Regions from separate parts of the Rhizobium sp. 862_C5_N1_2 genome, predicted to be linked through region 1. Evidence: predicted binding sites of a transcription regulator. Region 1 holds the regulator's gene; each other region holds the start of a gene.
The links. The regulator PhoB, encoded in region 1, activates phosphate uptake and scavenging genes when phosphate is short. The targets are predictions, from matches to a motif close to TGTCATNNANCTGTCAT.

Region 1 (5,647 bases):
GCGCCGCGACATCGGCATCAAGCGCCGCTACGCCGCCGAGCGCCGGTTCCAGGCCTATGGCATCGCCGCCATCACCTTCGGCCTCGTCTTCCTCTTCATCCTGCTGTGGACGGTGATCGGCAAAGGCTATACCGCCTTCCAGCAGACGGCGATTACCCTGCCGATCGAATTCTCCGAGAAGACGATCGATCCGAACAATAAGCGTGCGACCGACCCTTCGGTGCTGATCGCCGCCAACTACCCGGTTCTCCTGCGCGACGCGATCGTCAAGCAGCTGAACGTCAATGCCGCAAGCCGTCCCGATGTGCGCGATGCATCCGCCATGCTCTCCAAGGGTGCGCCGGTTCAGCTGCGCGACATGGTCGTCGCCGATCCGTCGCTTATCGGCAAGACGGTCAATGTCACGGTGCTCGCCGACGCCAATGTCGACAGCGCCAGCAAGGGCCAGATCGACCTGTCGGTCGATGAGAAGAACCGCAAGGTCAACGACAAGCAGGTTGCCTGGATGAACGAGCTGAAGGCGAGCGGCGCTCTCCACAAGCAGTTCAACACCGGCCTCTTCGTCAACGGCAATTCCAGCCGTCCGGAGGCCGCAGGCCTTGGCGTCGCGCTGATCGGCTCGCTCTATCTGATGCTGATTGTCCTCGTGCTCGCTCTGCCGATCGGCGTCGCCGCCTCGATCTATCTCGAGGAGTTCGCACCGAAGAACAAGCTGACGGACCTGATCGAGGTCAACATCAACAACCTCGCCGCGGTCCCTTCGATCGTCTACGGCCTGCTCGGTCTTTCCGTCTTCATCAACTTCATCGGCCTGCCGCGCTCGGCCTCGCTGGTCGGTGGCCTGGTGCTGACGCTGATGACCCTGCCGACGATCATCATCGCCACGCGTGCGGCACTACGCGCCGTGCCGCCGTCGATCCGCGCCGCAGCGCTCGGCCTCGGCGCTTCGAAGATGCAGATGGTGTTCCACCACGTTCTGCCGCTCGCCATGCCCGGCATCCTCACCGGCACGATCATCGGCCTGGCGCATGCGCTCGGCGAAACCGCGCCGCTGCTCTTGATCGGCATGGTCGCCTTCGTCGCCAACGCGCCGACGACGCCGCTCGATCCCTCGACGGCTCTGCCCGTACAGGTCTATATGTGGGCCAACGAGGCCGAACGTGCCTTCGTTGAGCGTACTTCGGGTGCCATCATCGTCCTGCTCCTGTTCCTGATCGTCATGAACATGGGCGCCATCCTCTTGCGTCGTCGCTTCGAGCGCCGCTGGTAAACGGAGTTAAACATCATGAATATGTTGACGGAAGCTGCAGTTGAAAAGGCGCTGGATCAGAAGATGAGCAACGTCCCGTATAAGATGATCGGAAAGGATGTCTCGGTTTACTACGGCGAAAAGCGCGCGCTTTTCGATGTGAATCTGAACGTCCGCGAAAACACCGTAACCGCCCTGATCGGCCCGTCCGGCTGCGGCAAGTCGACCTTCCTGCGCAGCCTCAACCGCATGAACGACACGATCGACGGCTGCCGCGTCACTGGCAAGATCACGCTTGATGCCGACGATATCTATGATCCCGATATCGACGTCGTCGAACTTCGCGCCCGCGTCGGCATGGTCTTCCAGAAGCCGAACCCGTTCCCGAAGACGATCTACGAAAACGTCTCCTACGGCCCGCGCATCCATGGCCTTGCCAAGTCGAAGGCCGATCTCGACCAGATCGTCGAGACCAGCCTGCAGCGCGCCGGTCTCTGGAACGAAGTCAAGGACCGCGTGCACGAGTCCGGCACCGGCCTGTCGGGTGGCCAGCAGCAGCGCCTCTGCATTGCCCGTGCCGTTGCCGTCAGCCCTGAAGTCATCCTGATGGACGAACCCTGCTCGGCGCTCGACCCGATCGCCACCGCCAAGGTCGAGGAGCTGATCCACGAGCTGCGCGAGAACTACACGATCGTCATCGTCACCCACTCCATGCAGCAGGCCGCGCGCGTCTCGCAGCGCACCGCCATGTTCCACCTCGGCAATCTCGTCGAGGAGAACGACACCGACAAGATGTTCACCAATCCCGACGATCCGCGCACCCAGGACTACATCATGGGTCGCTTCGGCTGATTTTGGCGACACCAAGCCTTCCCGTTATTCGAGGATAAAGCCCCATGGCATCGACACATATTTTTTCTGCCTATGATGATGATTTGAAGTTCCTGTCCAGGCGGATTTCCGAAATGGGCGGCCTGGCCGAGCAGATGGTCAGCGAAGCCGTGCGCGCTCTCGTCAACGGCGATACCGCGCTGGCGCAGAAGGTCATTTCGGACGATGTGATCCTCGATCATGCCGAACGCGAAATCGGCGACAAGGCGATCGTCACCATCGCTCGCCGTCAGCCAATGGCTTCGGACCTGCGCGAAATCATGGGTTCGATCCGCATCGCCGCCGATCTCGAACGTGTCGGCGACCTCGGCAAGAACACCGCCAAGCGCGTCATCGCCGTCCAAAGCACCGGCGTTCCCCGCAAGCTCGCCCGCGGCCTCGAGCATCTGTCCGAGCTGGCGCTCGTCCAGCTCAAGGAAGTGCTCGACGTCTACACCAATCGTTCCGCAGACAAGGCGAATGCGATCCGCGAACGCGACAACGAGATCGACGCGATGTACACCTCGCTGTTCCGCGAGCTCCTGACCTACATGATGGAAGATCCGCGCAACATCACCAGCTGCACGCATCTTCTCTTCTGCGCCAAGAACATCGAGCGTATCGGCGACCACGCCACCAACATCGCCGAGACGATCTTCTACATGACGACAGGTGCTCAGCCGGAAGGCGACCGTCCGAAGGACGACAGCGCCAACACCGTCGGCGCGGTGACGGAATAGCCGCCCGGGCCAGTCGCCCGGACCAGTCAATTGCGTGCGCGCCCGTCCGGGCGCGCAATGAGGTCGCAGCCAATTTCTGAATTTGCGCAGGATGCATTGCTTAAATCACCCCCGATTTAAGGATCATGCGCGAGGAGACCGACACGCATGATCCCGAGAGTTGCAGTTGTTGAAGACGAGGAAGCCCTCAGCGTGCTTCTTCGCTACAATCTCGAAGCGGAAGGCTTCGAGGTCGATACCATCCTTCGTGGCGACGAAGCCGAAATGCGGCTTCAGGAGCGCACGCCCGATCTTCTCATCCTTGATTGGATGCTGCCCGGCGTCTCCGGCATCGAGCTCTGCCGGCGCCTGCGCATGCGGCCGGAAACCGAGCGCCTGCCGATCATCATGCTGACGGCGCGCGGCGAAGAGAGCGAGCGTGTTCGCGGATTGTCGACGGGCGCCGACGATTATGTCGTCAAGCCCTTCTCGACCCCCGAGCTCGTTGCCCGCGTCAAGGCGATGCTGCGTCGCGCCCGTCCCGAGGTGCTGTCGACGGTGCTGAAATGCGGTGACATCGAGCTCGACCGCGAGACCCATCGCGTCCATCGCAAGACCCGCGAAGTCCGCCTCGGCCCCACCGAATTCCGCCTGCTGGAATTCCTGATGTCGTCACCGGGCCGGGTCTTCTCCCGCTCGCAGCTTCTGGACGGCGTCTGGGGCCACGATATCTATGTCGACGAGCGCACCGTCGACGTCCATGTCGGCCGCCTGCGCAAGGCGCTGAATTTTTCCAACATGCAGGACGTCATCCGCACCGTCCGCGGCGCCGGTTATTCGATGGAAGCCTGAGGGCTTCCATTTGAGTTGCTGACAAAGTCGCTCGTGCTGACGTCTGCCCCTCACCCTAACCCTCTCCCCGTAAACGGGGCGAGGGGACGTGCCCCGCGAAAGGTTGGCGGGGAACGGAGAGGTCACGGCATATCCCCTTCTCCCCGCGCGCGGGGAGAAGGTGGCGGCAGCCGGATGAGGGGCAGCCATAGGCACGAACCAACATTGCATAAAAAAACGGGCCACTCGGCCCGTTTCTGCATTCTAACGATGGTCGGGCGCCGCTCAGCTGGCCCGCGCGGCCGCCCGGCGGCGTTCGTTGACCGGCTGGTAGGCAAGCTTCTGGTGGTAGCTGCAATAGGGCGAATTGTCGGGGGATTCGCAGCCGCAGAAATGGAAGTCGTCCTTCAGCGGATCGCCGACCGGCCACTTGCAGGTGCGTTCGGTCAGTTCCGTCAGGCCGAGGCGTCGGGAAATCGGCACGACCACGTTGCCTCTCGGCACGTATTCCATTTCCTCGATCGTTTCGATCTCGATCTCTTCCTTCAGCATGGTCGCGCCCTGCTGGCGGGTAACGGTGCGCGTGGCGACCCGTGAGGCGTAGTTCGGCGCGCGCGGCGCCGACGTATTGCGCTTCGGCGTTCGTGCGGCGGTGTTGGTGCCGCCGGCCTTGGCACGGCCGGGCAGGCTCAGCCGGTGCACTTTGCCGATGACCGCATTTCTGCTGACTCCGCCAAGCTGCGCAGCGATCTGGCTGGCGCTCAGTCCTTCGGCCCAAAGTTTCTTGAGTTTCTCGACCCGCTCGTCTGTCCAGTTCATGCCCTGTCTCCACCTTTTGCGTTGGTGATGGCAGAATCCCTCACCGTTGTCCCGGGAGCTCCGAAACAAGAAACGCTTGATCAATTTTGGTGACTAGTTCCGCCGCATGCAGTCTAGTAATTGATCTTTAACCTAGTGTGAGGCTGACTCCGTGACAAGAGTCGCATGAATCCGGATGAATCGAATTCGTAGTTTTCCCCAACTTGCTGCCTCTGCGTGGCATTTCTGCAATAATGCCTGTTGAAGACTGAAAATGCCGCTGTACACCCTTGCTGCATGCGCTAAGGGCGCAGTTTTGTTGACATTGCAGCGCGAAAAGGAAATAGTGCCACTCGCCGCCGCAAGGCGGCATTTTTGATTTTTCGGGCCTGGTTTCCTTAGCCGGAGTCATTGCCCGGCAACTTTGATGGAGATCGCGCCATGGCTGAAGCCGCGCCGCTTTATGACACCTATTCTCGTGCCCCGCTGCGGTTCGAGCGAGGCGAGGGCGTGTGGCTGATCACCGAAAGCGGCGAGCGATATCTCGATTTCGGCGCCGGCGTTGCCGTTACCTCAGTCGGCCACAGCAATCCGCATGTTGTGGGTGCACTGAAGGAGCAGGCCGACAAGGTCTGGCACCTCTCGAACATCTATGAGATCCCCGGCCAGGAGCGTCTGGCAAAACGGCTGACGGACGCCACCTTCGCCGACAAGGTGTTCTTCACCAATTCGGGTGCCGAGGCGCTCGAATGCGCGATCAAGACGGCGCGCCGCTACCAGTTTTCCAAGGGCCATCCCGAGCGCTTCCATATCATCACCTTCGAAGGCGCCTTCCACGGACGGACGCTGGCGACGATCGCCGCCGGCGGCCAGGAGAAATATCTCGAAGGCTTCGGCCCCAAGGCGCCGGGTTTCGATCAGGTGGCTTTCGGCGACATCGAAGCGGTCCGCGCCGCTATCACCGATGCCACGGCTGGGATTCTCATCGAGCCGGTGCAGGGCGAGGGCGGCGTCCGTCCTGCCACCACCGAATTCATGAAGGCGCTCCGCCAGCTCTGCGACGACAACGGCCTGCTGTTGATCCTCGACGAGGTCCAGACCGGCGTCGGCCGCACCGGCAAGCTCTTCGCCCATGAATGGGCGGGCGTCACCCCCGACATCATGGCTGTCGCCAAGGGCA
Region 2 (5,647 bases), 4.1 Mb from region 1:
ACCTTACGGCGATTTAACCGGCCGAGGCTTTGCAAGCCTCTTGTTTGCAATGGGCGAAAGCCTCATATTGTTCGCAGGCATGCTGGAGCTCCGCAGCGGCGCCCGGGTCGAAAACCCCGACACCGTATATCCATCGGAGCTTGTAAGAGGAAACTATGGCTGATCTTCGTAACTATCAAAGCCGCGCTCAGACCGGCGAGATGATTGATCAAGGCCTGCGCGCTTATATGCTCAAGGTCTACAACCTGATGGCGCTGGGTCTGGCGATCACCGGTGTGGCCGCATATCTGTCGTTCCAATTCGCCTTCGCCAATGGCGAACTGACCGCTTTCGGTCAGGCGATCTATGTAAGCCCGCTGAAGTGGGTGGTCATTCTGGCGCCGCTCGCTCTGGTGTTCTTCCTGAGCTTCCGGATCAATACCATGACGGTGGCCGCCGCCCAGACGACCTTTGCGGTCTACGCTGCGCTCGTCGGTCTGTCGCTCTCGTCGATCTTCCTGATCTACACGGGCCAGAGCGTCGTTCAGACCTTCTTCGTCACCGCCGCCTCCTTTGGCGCGCTGTCGCTTTACGGCTACACGACGAAGCGTAACCTGTCGGCGATGGGCTCGTTCCTGATGATGGGTCTCTTCGGCCTGATCATCGCTTCGCTGGTCAACATCTTCCTGGCGTCGTCCGCCGTCCAGTTCGCGATCTCGGTGCTCGGCGTCCTGATCTTCGCAGGCCTCACCGCCTACGATACGCAGCGGATCAAGGAATTGTACCTGGAAGCCGATGACGTCGCCGTCGCCGGTCGCAAGGCGATCATGGGTGCGCTGACGCTCTATCTCGACTTCATCAACCTCTTCATGTTCCTGCTGCAGTTCATGGGCAACCGTAAATAAGCAGGGCAGACTGAGATCGAAAAGGCGGCTTCGGCCGCCTTTATTGTGGGTGAATGCCGGAGGGGGTAGGGGCATGCTACTGCAAGGATTTGTTTTCATCCCGTGCATTGTCGTTGCAGTACTATTGGCGAAGCGACTGCCCGATAGCCTGCTCTATTCGGTCGTTGCTTGGCTCAGCGCCGCCATTGCCGCCTTGGCCGGCGCAATTTCAGGGGTTCTGGCTATCGACTACTGGCACCTGATACCTATCGACCCGAATAGAGGAAGTGACCTGGTGCTCTCTGCTGTGGTTCACGTCGCCATGGCTTTCGTCTTCTCGCCATTGCTGGTCCTGTATGTGAGGCGCCAGGCGCGCAAGCAAGCCGAAAGGTTGAGGATCCAAATTCTAGAGTAGCTGCGGCAGGGCATGTCGTTGATGATCATCTGCAAACGGGCTTGCATCGGCTTTTTTTGTTGCACTGGCTTTGCAGGAATGGTTTTAGAGGAGCCCTGCCCTCCCGCTGGACCAGCCGCCAATGTCCTTCCTCCTGCGCAAAGCCTCGCAAGCCGATATTCCCGCCATCGCCGATATCTACCGCGAATCCGTCCTGAACGGCGTTGCGAGCTATGAGATCGTGCCGCCGACCGAGGCCGAGCTGGCGCAACGTTTTGCGGCGATCGTCAGCCAGCAATATCCCTATATTGCCGCAACCGATGCGGATGGAAGCCTGCTCGGCTACGCCTATGCCTCGGCGTTTCGCACGCGTCCCGCCTATCGCTGGCTGGTCGAGGATTCGATCTATCTCGCGCCTGAGGCCCGCGGCCGGGGCATCGGCAAGGCGCTGCTCGCCGAACTGATCGACCGCTGCACCGGACTCGGTTTCCGTCAGATGGCAGCCGTCATTGGCGGCGCCAGCCCCGCCTCGATCGCGCTTCATCGCGCAGCCGGCTTCGAGGAGGTCGGTCTGATGAAGGGCACTGGCTACAAGCACGGCCGCTGGCTGGATACGATGTTTATGCAGCGCGTCCTCGGCGAGGGCATGGGCACTGATCCGAACCCCTCAGCCTATCCCGCCACGCTGTTTTCCGGCTAGCGCATCGTGCTTCGCGCGTTTGGAAAGAGGCGCAGCGCTGTAGTGCGGCTTACTTTTCGACGAGCTTCAGGGCCCTGTCGAACACCTTCAGCACCTGGTTCAGCTCGTGACCGCGCTTCAGGATCGTACCGTTGGTGTTGATGACGGAATAGGCGCCCTGCTTGGCGGCGAGCTTCGGGTTTTTCTCGATGCGGAAGAGCGGCATTTCGCCGGAACGCTTGAAGACGGAAAAGACTGCCCTGTCCTTCAGGTGATCGATGGCGTAGTCGCGCCATTCACCGTCACCGACCATACGGCCGTAGATCCAGAGGATGGCGTCCAGTTCGCGCCGGTGAAAGGTCACCGGAAGCGGGTCCTTGCTTTGCTTGTATTCCCTGAGATCGACGACGACTGAGGAACTGTGGTCGACGGAACGGCTTTCGCCGTGTCGCAAATCCGGCTGATCTGTCATCAGTCTCACAAGGCCTCCACATATGACAGGAGAGTGACAGTTTGCCCGAGCCGCCGCAAATTGCAAGAGTGCCAGCCGCCACATTCGGCCGCACCACAGCGCCGCGCGTCTCTCGCGCAAGGGCGCTGTAGCACTTCGAGTCTGCGCATCATGCCTTCCGAAAGTTGGGTCCGATTTTCGGAAGGCATGATGCGCTGGGCAGGCCAACGCTTTCTCGACAGCGCCGCATTTCAGTCAAAACAGCGCCTCATTTGCAGGAGATTTATGAATTCCAGTTTGGCGCCAGCGCGCCAAAGGGCCCGGCGGAGCGTATCGACCTTAACCCCAGCCCCGAATACGCTCGGCCGGGCCGCCCCAGTATTTCATCCGTAACCGGATGAAATTTCAGATATTTTTTCCAGCCATCACCACGGTTGCGCCAAGGATCGCTGCCGGATCGCCGTCTGCGGTCGCCGATTGCAGCAGAATCGCGCAGCCTTCGAGCTGCGGCCGCTGCAGGACGCTGGCCGGCAGCGTCAGACTGGTCGCCTTGCCGTCCCACATGCCGACGGTTTCGACATTGGTGACGCTGTGCAGATAGGAGATCTTCTGGCCGCTGTTCTCGCCCTTTTCGACGTCGATTGTCTTTTCCTTGTCGAAATAGACCATCACGACATTGGCTTTGCCCTGTCCGGCGCCGATCTTGATTTCCAGTTCGTCGCCGCGCATCGCGGCGTTGATGGGAACGGTCAGCCCGTTGCCTTCGCTGCTAAAGGTGTCGATCTTGCTGTTGATGCCGTTGAGATCGGCCCCGGCCAGATGGCCGCGTCCGTTGACGATGGCCTGCGGCGTGTAGACGTTGCTTCGGCCCATCGTCCTGGCATAGCCGTATTGCCGCTCGGTGTTTTCCTTGGAGCTCAGCGTATCGGCCCAGCCGAGATAGTTCCAGTAATCGACATGATAGGCGAGCGCGATGACATCACCCTGGTTCACCAGCTTGCGGAAAGCGGCGTCAGCGGGAGGACAGGAGGAGCAGCCCTGCGCCGTGAAGAGTTCGACGACACCTTTCGGCGTGCCGTCCTCGGCCTGCAACGGGCCTGAGAAAACAACGCTAGCGATCAGCGGAATCAAAAAACGGGGGGACATTCACCTGCACCTCTTTTTCAGCGCCGACGGCGTGTTCGAACCGGAGGCCCTGACATATGAACGTACGAATAATCCTTCCGGGTCCAAACGAAAAGTCACGAACGGGTGAGACGTAGGTCGACGGGAACTTGCGCAAAACAAATCATCGTGAGCCCCGCTTAAATGGCGTCGCCGCAAAGAAAAGCCGCCGGAAACTGCTCTCCGGCGGCCATTATCATGTGAGTTTCTTAAAAATCAGGCAGCGAGATCGCGCAGAACCGTCTGCAGGATGCCGCCATTGTTGAGGTAGATCACCTCGTCGAGCGTATCGACGCGCGACAGCAGCGGAACCTCCTTCACGGTGCCGTCGCCATAGGTGATCCTGGCGATCTTTTTCTCGCGTGGCTTGATCTTTTCCAGACCTTCGATGGTGACGAGTTCATCGCCCTTGAGCCCGAGGCTCTGCCAGGTCGTGCCCTCTTCGAAGACGAAGGGAATGATGCCCATCCCGACCAGGTTAGAGCGATGGATGCGCTCGAAGGACTGGGCGACCACCGCCTTGACACCGAGCAGGTTGGTGCCCTTGGCAGCCCAGTCACGCGAGGAGCCGTTACCGTATTCGACACCGGCAAAGATGATGAGCGGCACGCCTTCCTGCTTGTACTGCATGGCGGCGTCGTAGATCGAGGTTTCTTCCTTCGACGGGTAGTGGATGGTGTAGCCACCTTCCTTGCCGTTCGGGCCGAGCATGTGGTTGCGGATGCGGATATTGGCGAAGGTGCCGCGCATCATCACTTCATGGTTGCCGCGGCGCGTGCCGTACTGGTTGAAGTCGGCAACGGCGACGTCGTGGCCGATGAGGTAGGCGCCGGCCGGCGATGCAGCCTTGATCGAACCGGCAGGCGAGATGTGGTCGGTGGTGATCTTGTCGCCGAACAGGCCGAGAACGCGGGCGCCCTTGATGTCGGAAACGCCGGTGCCCTTCTTGCCCATCCCGACGAAGTAGGGCGGGTTCTGCACGTAGGTCGAATTGTCGTCCCAGGCATAGGTCTGGCCCGGCGGAACCTGAACGGCCTGCCAGTTGACGTCGCCCTTAAAGACATCGGCGTACTTGGATTCGTAGAGCTCGCGGGTCACATATTTCAGGATGAATTCCTGGACTTCCTTGGAAGTCGGCCAGATGTCCTTGAGATAGACCGGGTTGCCGCTCTGGTCCTCGCCAATCGGCTCCTTGGTCAGATCCTTCTGCACCGTGCCGGCAAGGGCATAGGCGACGACGAGCGGCGGCGATGCGAGGTAGTTCGCCTGCACGTCGGGCGAGATACGGCCTTCGAAGTTACGGTTGCCGGAAAGAACGCCGGAAACGATAAGGCCCTTGTCGTTGATCGTCTTCGAGATCGGGGCCGGCAGCGGGCCGGAATTGCCGATGCAGGTGGTGCAGCCGAAGCCGACAAGATTGAAGCCGAGCTTGTCGAGGTCGGCCTGCAGGCCCGACTTGGCGAGATATTCGCCGACGACCTGCGATCCCGGTGCCAGCGAGGTCTTCACCCACGGCTTCGTCTTCAGTCCCTTGGCAACGGCGTTGCGGGCAAGAAGGCCGGCAGCGATCAAGACTGACGGATTGGAGGTGTTGGTGCACGACGTGATGGCGGCGATCGCCACGTCGCCATGGCCGAGATCGAAATCCGTGCCTTCGACGGCATAGCGGTTGTCCAGCTGGCCGGGCTTCTTGTAATCCGTGTCCATCGAGCCGGCAAAACCGGTCGCGATGTTCTCGAGCGAGATGCGGCCTTCCGGACGCTTCGGGCCGGCCATCGACGGCACGACATCGCTGAGATCGAGTTCCAGCGTATCGGTGAAGACGAGCTCGGAGCCGTCGCCCTCACGCCACATGCCCTGCGCCTTCGAATAGGCTTCGACGAGCGCGATGCGGTCATGCGTGCGGCCGGACATGGTGAGGTAGTTGATGGTTTCGCCGTCCACGGGGAAGAATCCGCAGGTGGCACCGTATTCCGGGCCCATATTGCCGATCGTCGCGCGGTCGGCGAGCGGCATGTTGTCCATGCCAGGGCCGAAGAATTCGACGAACTTCGAAACGACGCCTTTCTTGCGCAGCATCTGCACGACGGTGAGAA
Region 3 (5,647 bases), 4.2 Mb from region 1:
ATTTCCTGCGCATCAGCATCGGCGCGGACGAGGAGTGCGCGCCTGGTTTCCGCTCTCAAGGACATGCTGGCGGCCTGAGCAGCCCACCGATTTCCTCAGCGTTCGGCCATGGCGCCGGCAAGCAAGGTCTTTGCGGTCCAGCGCAGAACCTTCTCCGCTTCCTTGGGCTCCAGCTCGCAGATGTCACGCATCACCACCAGTGCCTCTATGCCAACCGCCAGCGACAGTGCGTGGACGAGGCGCTGAAAATTCTTCGGCGGCATGGTTGCCTGCAGCGGTGACATCGCCTCTTTCAGCCACGCGATGCGGCGGCCACCGCGGCGGACCTGCGCCTGGCCGACAGCCGAGCTGCCGAGAAGCGCGCGAAAGACGCCCTCATTGTCGATGACCATCTTGAAGATCTGCGAGACCAGGTCGTCGAGCCGATGGCCGACCTCCGCATCGCCCATGTCGTTCCGCGCTGGCGGGATCTTGATCACATCCGCAACGCCATCGAGGACCGCCTCGCGGATGATTTCATCCGGCGTCGAGAAATATCGGTAGGCCGTCGCGCGCGAAATGCCAGCGAGATCGGCCACTTCGGCGACCGAGGGGTGGCCGCCTTTCTCTATGATCTCGCGCGCGGCACGCAGCAACTCGACACGCGTGCGACGCTTTTGATTGACCCTCTCGAATCTTTTTTCTTGACTGTCCATTCATGCCTCGTTATGAGATTAATGTCTCATTAAGAGTTTAGTGTATCACAATCAAATCAAGGCACAAGTCGATGAATTCCGCTCCCCTTTCCGGCCGGTCCGACGCCGCTGCGCCGATGACCGTCCATTTTCTTGGCAATATCCTCACCTTTCGTGCCCGCTACGCGGATACCAAAGGCAGCTTCACCGTCATCGAAGCCTATACGGCTCCGAACGCCGGCCCGCCGCCGCACACGCAGACGGATCAGGAAGCCTTTCTCATCCTCGAAGGCCGTTACGAGATCGTCGTCGGCGACGAGACCAAGCATTGCGGCCCCGGCGATTTCGTCCACGTCTCTCCGGGCAAGCTGCATTCCTTCCGGAATATTGCCGAGACGCCCTCGAAGCTGCTTTTGATCAATTTCCCCGGCGATCTGCATGAGGAGTTCTTCATGGCGGTCGGCGAGCCGGTCGCACCCGGCACGACAGCCTTTCCGCCGATGAGCGCGCCCGACGTTCCGAAGATCGTCGCGACGGCCGCCCGTTTCGGCATCGACATTCCGCCGCCGCCGCAGGCGTGAGCCCGCGGCCCCGGGAGCAAGCGCTGCGACGCCGATCCCAATCCTTTCGACAATCGAGGAATCAACAATGAGAATGCATCATGTCGATCGCCTGCTGGCATCGAGCAGCTTTCGGATCTTTGCCCGCATTCTGCTGACGCTGGTCTTCTGGTCGAGCGGGCTTGCGAAGCTCTTCGACTTCCCGACCGCGATCGCAGAGATGGAGCACTACGGCCTTGCGCCTGCTGCGCCGACTGCGATTGCCGTCATATTCGTGCAGCTAGCCGGCTCCGCCCTTGTCATCTCAGGTCGGCATATCTGGCTCGGGGCGGGCGCTCTCGGCGTCTTTACCGTGCTGACGATCCCGATCGCGCACGCTTTCTGGTCGATGAGCGGCCAAGCCGCCTTTCTCGAGATGCTGTTTGCGATCGAGCATCTGAGCGTCGTCGGCGGTCTGATGATCGTTGCGATCCTGGGGCGGCGAACAGCTGCGGTTCAGGCGCCTGTTTTAGCCGGCGCCTGAACGATCGGATCATCGGCGTCGGGGAACAGTCAAAGCTCCCCAACGCCGGAGGTGGGCCTGGGGATGTCAGCTCTTCCGATCGGCGATGAAATGCGCCGCGGCGGTGAGGATCGAGGCGCGGGGGCCGTAGGGGGCAAGCAGCGCCTCGGCATCGCGGACATGCTCACGGAGCTGGGCTTCGGCCCATTCCATGCCGCGAAGAGCTACAAGTGTTCCCTTGCCGCGGGCCGCATCCTTGCCGGTTGCCTTGCCCATGGTCGCGGTGTCCGAGGTCAGGTCGAGAATGTCGTCTGCAAGCTGGAAGGCAAGACCGATCTTTTCGCCGAAGGCGCGCAGGCGGCGGCGATCTTCCGGCGGGCTTGCCGAGATGACGGCGCCGGCTTCACAGGCGAAGCGGATCAGCGCACCGGTTTTCATCGCCTGCAGGCGGATGATGCCGGCTTCGTCGGGGGCCTGCTTTTCTGCCGCGAGATCGAGCGCCTGGCCGCCGGCCATGCCGCCGAGACCGGCTGCGCGGGCAAGGGCCAGCACCAGCGATGCCTTGCTGGTATCGGGAAGGGTCGTTTCCGGCGCAGCGATGATGTCGAAGGCGTAGGTCAGCAGGCTGTCGCCTGCGAGGATTGCCGTCGCTTCGTCGAACTTGATGTGTACCGTCGGTTTGCCGCGGCGCAGGTCGTCATCGTCCATGGCCGGCAGGTCGTCATGCACGAGGGAATAGCAGTGAACGCATTCAAGGGCGGCGCCGACGCGAAGTGCCGCCTCTGCGTCGCCGCCGAGAAGAGCTGCACTTTCGACGACGAGAAACGGGCGCAGCCGCTTGCCGCCGTTCAGCACGGCATAATGCATGGCATCGCGCAGCGTCTCGGGCCTGGCGATTTCATCGGAAAGGCTGCTCGGCGAGAGCAATAGGTCGAGCAGCGCCTCGATCTCGTGGGCGTTGTTCTTCAGCCTCGTCTCGAAAGTGTCCCGGTTCGCGTCCATGGGCGCTGTTTGGCATGAGCGCCCACGGGCTTGCAACGGAATTGTCGATGGCGGCAGCAAGATTCGCCACGCACTCTGGCATAAGCTCTGCACAGGCGTTATGAGAACGACAGGAGCGAAATCGGACTTGGGGACATTGGATATAGCGCCAGAGAGAGAGGACAGCGTCGACATGCCGGCTCGTCGGCGATGGTTCGAAGACCGGCGTGTGTTGAAACGCATTGTTCTTGCCGTGCTGATCTTGCTGATCCTTCCCTATGCACTGATCTTTTTCTATCTGCTGCCCTTCATTCACCCCGTCTCGACGCTGATGCTGCGCGATCTCGTGCTGCTGCGTGGTTACGACAGGCAATGGGTGTCTCTTGATGACATCGCCCCGGTTGTGGTGCAGTCGGTGATGATGTCGGAGGACGGGCAATATTGCTTTCACGGTGGCGTCGACTGGGCGGAAATGCGCATGCTGGTCGAGGATACGCTGAAAGGTCAGGCGACACGCGGCGGCAGTACCATTCCGATGCAGACGGCGAAGAACCTCTTCCTCTGGAACAGCCGCTCCTTCGTGCGCAAAGCGCTGGAACTTCCGCTCGCGGTGACCACGGATTTCGTCCTGTCGAAACGGCGGTTGATGGAAATCTATCTCAACATTGCTGAATGGGGTCCCGGCATCTACGGCATCGAGGCCGCGGCCCAGCATCATTTCAAGGTGCCGGCCTCGAAGCTGACGCGGCGCCAGGCATCGCTGCTTGCCGTCTCGCTGCCGAACCCGATCGACCGCAATGCCGGCAAGCCTGGACGAGGCCTTCGCCGGCTGGCCGGCGTCATCGAGAGACGCGCACAAGGTTCAGGCGACTACATCAGGTGCATCTATGATTGACATCAGAACTTGTCGTTAGAGCAGGATGTCGTCCGAAAACCGCTCACACTTTTCGGCATCATGCTCTAGAAGCGGCAAGTGTCATCTGACATTCTTGGTTCTGCCATATGGGCGAATGCAGTCCAACCAGAGCCCCCGAGTCGCCCATGACCACCACGACGTTTTCGCCCGAACTCCTCCTTTATTCGAAGAGGCATAATCCGACCCCGCCCGTCCATCTCGGCAGCCGCTATCGCAAGGTCGGCGGCTTTCTGCCGGAAGCCGGCAACACCATCGTCTGCCATCTCGAGAAGGGCTCGCAGACGCAGACGGCGCTGATCGAGGCGCGTGAGAAATATCTGGCGATGCCCGAGGCCCCGCAGTTCCTCTTCACGCCGATATCAAGCATTCACATGACGCTTTTCGAAGGTGTCATCGAGACCAGGCGCCGGCAGGATTCCTGGCCGGGCGACCTCCCACTCGATACGCCGATCGAAGACATGACCGCGCTGATGGCGGCCAGGCTCGAAGGTTTCTCGATGTTCGATCCCTTCAAGGTCGCCATCGTCGACGCTCGCCCATCGGGCCTGCTCGTCGACGGGGCGACGGAGAACGACCGCAGGGTCATGCGCGCCTGGCGCAATGCGCTGGCTGATCTTCTGGGCTATCGCCAGCCGAGCCATGAGGAATACAAGTTCCACATGACCTTTGCCTATGCGATCGAACGGCTGGAGGATGAAGCCTTGCCGCGCTGGCAGGCGATGCTCGATGAGGTGGCCGACGATATCCGCCGCAAGGCCCCTGTTCTCGAGCTGACCCCGCCGGCATTCTGCGTGTTCGAGGATATGAACCATTTCCACGAATTGCTGATTTTCGATTTCGAAGCCTGAACGGGAGAGGCCCATGGATAAACCGACGCTGTACATTGCCAACAAGAACTACTCTTCCTGGTCGTTCCGGCCCTGGATGGCGCTGACGGGCGCCGGCGTCGATTTCGAGGAAGTCCTGATCCCCTTCGACTATCCTGGTGGCAATCCCAATATCAAGGCGATTTCGCCGACCGGGCGGGTGCCGATCCTGCAGCACGGCGCATTGAAGATCTGGGAATCGCTGGCGATCATCGAGTATGTCGCCGAGCTTTATCCGGACGCCGGCCTTCTGCCGAGGGATCGTGCCGAGCGGGCGCTCGCCCGTTCGGTTTCGATGGAAATGCTCTCGAGCTTCCGGGCGCTGCGTAGCGCCTGCCCGATGAATATCCGCCGGCCGAAGGGCAAGATCGCGCTGCCGGATGGTGTCGACGCCGATATCAGCCGCATCGAGACGATCTGGCGCGACCTGCTGCAGCAATCCGGCGGACCATTTCTGTTTGGCGCGTTCAGCGGGGCGGATGCGATGTTTGCGCCTGTCGTCAACCGGTTCGACATCTACGATCTCGTCAGCCGAAACGATATCCTGGCCTATATGGAGACCATGAAGGCGCATCCGGCCTGGCGGAAATGGGAAGAGGCGGCCCGCGCCGAGCCTTGGATCGTGCCGGAAGACGAAGTCTGAGCCTGGAATCATCGGCTTCGCAAAAAATACGTATGGGGACTGGTCAAGGCCACACCTTGCATGTATAAGCGCGCCAAATTCCGAAATCGCGACATGTCCGTTTCGGCCGCCAGTCTGGCCGTGGGAATGTTTTGCCCGCAAGTGGAGTAAGTGAAATGGCTGTACCGAAGAGAAAAACAAGCCCGTCCAAGCGCGGTATGCGCCGTTCGGCAGACGCACTGAAGGCTCCGACCTACGTCGAAGACAAGAATTCCGGCGAACTGCGCCGCCCGCATCATATCGACCTGAAGACCGGCATGTATCGCGGCCGCCAGGTCCTGACGCCGAAGGAAAGCGCATAATTTCCCGATCCGGCTTGTCCGATCGAAGTTTCAAGGCCGGCGTCATGCCGGCCTTTTGCATTTCGACAATATAATATTTGCAATGACTTGCAGTCAGACAACGGTTTGCGGCAGTATTCTTCTTGCGCGCTACTGTGCCGCGCGTCTTTTCAGACGCGCAAAGG
Region 4 (5,647 bases), on a different contig from region 1:
CTGCGCATTGGAAAGTTTGATGTCTTCACGAGTGTCGATGGTCATACGTAGGCCACTCCGGCTCGAATGAGCTCTTCTTCCTGCTGGGGACTGGGGACGGCGACAACGCGGTCGACGAAGATGCCTGGTGTCACCACATGCTCGGGATCGATGCCGCCGGCCGGAACGATGGATGAGACCTGGACGATGGTCTTCGCCGCGGCCATGCACATCAGCGGATTGAAGTTGCGGCCGGCCTTGTTGTAGGTGAGGTTGCCCTGGATATCGCCGATCTCGGCCTTCACGATCGCGAAGTCGGCCTTCAGCCAGCGCTCCTGCACGTAATGGCGGCCATCGAATTCGGCGATGACCTTACCGTTGGCCAGTTCGGTGCCGTAGGCCGTCGGCGTATAAAAGGCCGGGATGCCGGCTCCGCCGGCGCGGATGCGCTCGGCAAGCGTTCCCTGCGGCACCAGCTCGAGCTCGATTTCGCCGGCCAGATATTTATCGGTGAAGGCGCGCGGATCCGACGACCGCGGGAATGAACAGATCATCTTCCGCACCATGCCGGCATCGATCATCGCCGCGATACCGATGCGCCCGTTGCCGGCATTGTTGTTGATCACGGTGAGTCCCTTGGAACCCTTGTCGATCAAGGCATGGATAAGCTCGATCGGCGCGCCCGAGCCACCAAAACCACCGATCATGACGGTCGCGCCATCACCGATCTCTGAGACGGCTTCCGCCGTGCTCCCGACTGTCTTGTCCATGCGGGATCTCTCCTTGGCTATGCGATCGGGAACTCTCCATCCCGTCCTCTGGCGTAGACATAAAGGGCGGCGGGCCAAGCGGCAATGTATTTGTGCGCTATTTGACATTTGTTCATATATCGCACAAAGTAAATGAATCCATTGGAGACTGGACCCATGCGCGAAACGGATTTCGTCAGCGGCTTTGCCCGCGGCCTGAAGGTCATCGAAGCGTTCGGTGAAACGCGGCAGCGGCTTTCCATTGCCGAGGCCGCCAAGCTGACGGAGCTTGACCGCGCCACCGTGCGTCGCTCGCTGCTCACGCTCGCCGAACTCGGTTATGCCGATTATGACGGCAAGTTCTTCACGCTGACGCCGAAGATCCTGCGCCTTGGCCATGCCTATCTCTCAGCGACGCCGCTGCCGGCGCTGCTGCAGCCACATCTCGATCTTCTCTCGGAAAAGGCCGGCCAGAGCGCCTCGGCTTCGGTGCTCGACGGCACCGACATCGTCTATATCGCCCGCGCCTCGCAGCGCCGCGTCATGTCGATCAATCTCACCCCCGGCAGCCGCCTGCCCGCCTACTGCGCCTCGATGGGGCGCGTGCTGCTCGCAGCCCTTACCGAGAGCGAGGCCCGCGCGATCCTGGCCCGCAGCGAGCTGAAACAAAACACTGCAAATACCAGAACCGATCCGGATGAACTGATCGCCGAATTCCGCCGTGTCCGCACCGAGGGTTATGCCATTATCGATCAGGAGCTGGAGATCGGCCTCTGCTCCATTGCCGTGCCCATCGACAACGATCGTGGCGAAACGGTCGCGGCGATCAATATCGGCGCGCCGGCCGCCCTCGTCCCGGCGGCGGAGATGAAGGAGCGCTATCTGCCGCTGCTGAAGGAAACGCAGGCGGCATTGCGGCCGCTGCTGCGGCGGTGACGGTAAGCCTGAAGGGAAAGCGACCCCGGCCAGCGCCGGGGCGGCTCATAATCGGTCAATGCGTCAGGTCGAGCGCGGCAGTCAGGTCGCCCATCGGCGGCCGGTCGTTGTTGCGCAGCGCCTTGTCGCGGGCGACGATGCCGCGCAGCACCGGCAGATCGTAGCGCGCGGTGATGAAGCGGATGATCGACGTCGTGTCGTACTGCGTATGATCGACCATGCCGCCCTTGGCGAAGGGCGAGATGATGAAGGCCGGAATGCGGTTGCCCGGGCCCCAGCGATCGGCCTTCGGCGGCGCGACGTGATCCCAGAAGCCGCCATTCTCGTCATAGGTGACGATGACGAGCATATGGCCCCATTGCGGGCTCTTCTCCAGGTGGGAGACGACATCGGCAAGATGCTGGTCACCGCTCGAAACATCGGCATAACCGCCATGTTCGTTGAGGTTGCCCTGCGGCTTGTAGAAGGAAACCGCCGGCAGCTTGCCGTCGTCGATATCCCTAAGGAAGGCTTCACCGCCTAGGCCACCATCCCTCAGATGATCCGCACGCGCCTGGGTGCCGGGCGCGAAATTGGCGAAATAGTTGAACGGCTGGTGATGGAACTGGAAGTTCGGCACCGGGGTGGCATTCTTGCCGTCCAGGGCTGCCCGCCAGGCGCCGCTATACCAGGCCCAGCTGACGCCCTTCAGCGACAACAGGTCGCCGATGGTGATTTCGTGCTGCGGCGGCAGCGTCGTTGCGGCCGCCGGATCGGCATAGGCCGCGTCACCATCCTTGGCCGGCGGATTGGCGCTCGGCTGGTAGGGCGGCTGCATGGTGTTGACGGCGTAGAAGTCAGGCGTCAGCGTGCCGTCGGAAACGAATTTCGGTGCGCCGTCCAGCGCCGACTTCGGGGCGTTCTCCGCCACGGTCAGCGAAGTGCCATCCGCATCCACCTTGGCGATGGTGGGCTTGGCCGGGCTCTTGTCGGCGTTGGGATAATAGGGCGTGCAGGCGCAGACCAGCGCGAAATGGTTGAGGAACGAACCGCCGAAGGCGCCCTGGAAGAAATTGTCGGCAATGACGTATTTCTTGGCGACCTGCCACATCGGCAGGATGGAGCCGTCGTAATGGCCCATGACCAGGCTGCCGGAATCGGCCCAGGCGACGAACTTGTCGTTCTTGCCGCCGTCGATCTGCATCTGCTCCTGGTAGAAGCGATGCCAGAGGTCGCGGGTGATGACCGAAGGCGCCTCTGCGAAGCCCTGCGGATCGTCGATCGCGAAGGAGGCGTTGGCGAGATGGGCCGACTGCGCCTCGGTGACGGCAGGCGAGACACCCTTGGCGGTGAGGCCGCCCCAGGCCGGCGGCAGTTCGGACAGCGGCTGGCCGTCGCGGTCGAGCTGGCGTGCGCGATCGGCAGTCGCGTTCGAGAGCCCATCGGCGCCGGGAAAGCTGCCGTAGAGATTATCGAAGCTACGGTTTTCGGCATAGATGACGACGACATTGTCGATCTTGTCGTAACCGGCCGGCGCCGCATGGGTTGCCGTCGCCACCGCAAACGGCACGATGGCCGATCCGGCGAGACAGATCGAATGGAGGAGTTTCAGTCTTTTCACGGTGGTACCTCATGGCTAGGGGGGCGTTGGCTAGAGGGAGCGGAGAACGCTCGGGGGCCCTTCGACGCTATTCCGGCCATCTATCAACTTTGTGACATCAGGGGTTGCCGTGATGCCGCAGGAGGATCGCCGTCATCAATTTGTTGCAGCGAGGTTCGATCATGGCGGAAACCAGTGCTAACTTATTGGAATCATTACCATGACGACGAGGATGATCTGGCTTGTGCGCTCCGGCCTGGCCGTCGGCATGGGTGCCGTGGCGCTTGGTCTTGCCATTCTTCCCCTGCGGCAAAGCAGCGCGGCGACCGCTGCAGGCGTTCATCCCGGACCGATGTCGCGCACTGACGCCTTCGCCCGGGCCGAAACGCTCACCGCACTTGGCCGCAAGATATTCTCAGATCCCTCACTGTCAGCCTCGGGGCTCCAGGCCTGCGCGTCCTGCCATGATCCGGCTCATGCCTTCGGCCCGGCATCGGCGACGCCAATCGAAATGGGCGGCGAACATCTGGACCAGCCGGGGTTGCGCGCCGTTCCGACGCTGCGTTACCTGCAATCGGTGCCTGCTTTCACCGAGCATTATTACGATTCCGAGGACGAGGGAGACGAAAGCGTCGACAACGGCCCGACGGGCGGCCTGACCTGGGACGGCCGGGTCGATCACGGCGCCGATCAGGCGAAGATCCCGCTGCTTTCGCCCTTCGAGATGGGCAACAGGGATGCGGCCGAGGTAGTGGCGAAGCTGCAGAAGGCCGCCTATGCCGACGATATCAAGGCGACATTCGGCGAGACGGTGTTCGACAATCCTCAGGATGCCTTCGACGCCGCGGCCGAGGCGCTCGCCACCTTCGAACAGAGCGCCCCGGATTTCTATCCCTATTCCAGCCGCTACGATGCCTTTCTCGCCGGCAAGGCGACGCTGACAGCGCAGGAGCTGCGCGGGCGGCAGTTGTTCGAGGACCCGGCCAAGGGCAACTGTTCGAGCTGTCACTTAAGCGAACCCGCCAGTGACGGCGAGCCGCCGCAATTTTCCGATTTCGGCTTCCTCGGGCTCGCCGCACCCCGCAACATGGCGGTCCCGGCCAACAACGATCCCAACTATCACGATCTCGGCCTTTGCGGCCCTCTGCGCACCGACTTTGCCGGGCGCAGCGAATATTGCGGTCTGTTCCGCACCCCGACGCTGCGCAATGTCGCGCTGAAGCAGAGCTTCTTCCACAACGGCTATTTCCACTCGCTGCGCGACGTCGTCTCCTTCTATGCGACGCGCGACAACGATCCCGGCCGTTGGTATCCGAACAATTCAGATGGCACGGTTCGGAAATATGACGACCTGCCGCAGGCCTATTGGGATAACCTCAACCAGGATCCGCCCTTCGGCAGGAAGCCGGGCGACGCGCCTGCCCTCACCGATCCCGAAATCGACGACATCGTCGCTTTCCTCAAAACTCTGACCGATGCCGATCTGCAGCCCGAGGCGACCGGGCATTAGGACGCCTTGAATTTCAAGAAATGCCCAGGACCAATGACGTCTTTCTCAATAATAACAATCAAACCCGTCGAAGCATTCCCACTTGATGTATCATGATTTCAGATATACATCATTTCATCGGAAATAGTGGGGGAATGATGGAACGCTCGTTTTTGACCATTGCCGCCGGCGAGAATAATGATGCGATACGCGCGCTTTCGGCGCCGGCGCGGCTGGAGATGCTCAAGCTGCTCTGCGCCAAGGGACCAATGAATATCAACGATATCGCGCGTGCCCTTTCTCTTCCTCAATCGACTGTCGCCACCGGGATCCAGATTTTGGAAGACGCCCGGCTGGTCGATTCCCAGCTGACGAAGGCCCGGAAGGGAAACCAGAAGATCTGCTCGGCGATCTACAGCGAAATTCTGATCAGCTTCGAGGAAAGTGCAGCCCAAAGGGCCAATAATATCATCGAAGTCGAGATGCCTGTGGGGCTCTACACCAGTTGCGACGTCCATGCGCCGTGCGGTCTTTGCTCCACCGAGAGCGTCATCGGCCCCCTCGATGTCCCCGACTATTTCCTCGATCCGCAGCGCATGCAGGCTGGGCTCGTCTGGTTCGGCCGGGGATATGTGGAATATAAATTCCCCAACAACGCCAAGGTGTTGAACAAGGATATCCGCGCCATAGAGTTCTCGCTGGAGCTGTCGTCCGAGGTGCCGGGCACCAATGCGGACTGGCCTTCGGATATAACGCTCTGGGTCAATGGAATGGCGATCGGAACCTGGACGTCCCCTGGCGATTACGGCGACAAGCGCGGCGCCTTCACGCCGGCATGGTGGAAGCTCGAGGGCTCGCAATATGGGATGATGAAGACCTGGCGGATCTCCACGCGCGGCACCTTCATCGACGGTA

Region 2: the regulator PhoB is predicted to act here: its motif matches at 2,431-2,447, upstream of ACD590_RS21195 (DUF2794 domain-containing protein).
Region 3: the regulator PhoB is predicted to act here: its motif matches at 3,692-3,708, upstream of ACD590_RS21785 (DUF1868 domain-containing protein).
Region 4: the regulator PhoB is predicted to act here: its motif matches at 3,395-3,411, upstream of ACD590_RS31045 (acid phosphatase).

The regions. Positions count from the first base shown of each region.
Region 1 is NZ_JBPWPT010000001.1:199,646-205,292, forward strand. It holds gene pstA (phosphate ABC transporter permease PstA) at 1-1,270, shown strand, start outside; gene pstB (phosphate ABC transporter ATP-binding protein PstB) at 1,286-2,101, shown strand; gene phoU (phosphate signaling complex protein PhoU) at 2,146-2,859, shown strand; gene phoB (phosphate regulon transcriptional regulator PhoB) at 3,007-3,690, shown strand; gene ACD590_RS01045 (GcrA family cell cycle regulator) at 3,955-4,488, opposite strand; gene ACD590_RS01050 (aspartate aminotransferase family protein) at 4,909-5,647, shown strand, end outside.
Region 2 is NZ_JBPWPT010000001.1:4,289,733-4,295,379, forward strand. It holds gene ACD590_RS21180 (Bax inhibitor-1/YccA family protein) at 156-884, shown strand; gene ACD590_RS21185 (hypothetical protein) at 958-1,278, shown strand; gene ACD590_RS21190 (GNAT family N-acetyltransferase) at 1,400-1,957, shown strand; gene ACD590_RS21195 (DUF2794 domain-containing protein) at 2,007-2,408, opposite strand; gene ACD590_RS21200 (DUF1223 domain-containing protein) at 2,793-3,533, opposite strand; gene acnA (aconitate hydratase AcnA) at 3,768-5,647, opposite strand, start outside.
Region 3 is NZ_JBPWPT010000001.1:4,416,138-4,421,784, reverse strand. It holds partial or broken gene ACD590_RS21815 (pyridoxal phosphate-dependent aminotransferase) at 1-78, shown strand, start outside; gene ACD590_RS21810 (TetR/AcrR family transcriptional regulator) at 96-695, opposite strand; gene ACD590_RS21805 (cupin domain-containing protein) at 767-1,255, shown strand; gene ACD590_RS21800 (DoxX family protein) at 1,323-1,757, shown strand; gene ACD590_RS21795 (polyprenyl synthetase family protein) at 1,824-2,738, opposite strand; gene mtgA (monofunctional biosynthetic peptidoglycan transglycosylase) at 2,875-3,612, shown strand; gene ACD590_RS21785 (DUF1868 domain-containing protein) at 3,759-4,481, shown strand; gene ACD590_RS21780 (glutathione S-transferase family protein) at 4,495-5,142, shown strand; gene rpmF (50S ribosomal protein L32) at 5,298-5,483, shown strand.
Region 4 is NZ_JBPWPT010000003.1:232,018-237,664, reverse strand. It holds gene ACD590_RS31060 (3-oxoacid CoA-transferase subunit B) at 1-45, opposite strand, end outside; gene ACD590_RS31055 (3-oxoacid CoA-transferase subunit A) at 42-749, opposite strand; gene ACD590_RS31050 (IclR family transcriptional regulator) at 906-1,664, shown strand; gene ACD590_RS31045 (acid phosphatase) at 1,720-3,264, opposite strand; gene ACD590_RS31040 (cytochrome-c peroxidase) at 3,464-4,753, shown strand; gene ACD590_RS31035 (ArsR/SmtB family transcription factor) at 4,888-5,647, shown strand, end outside.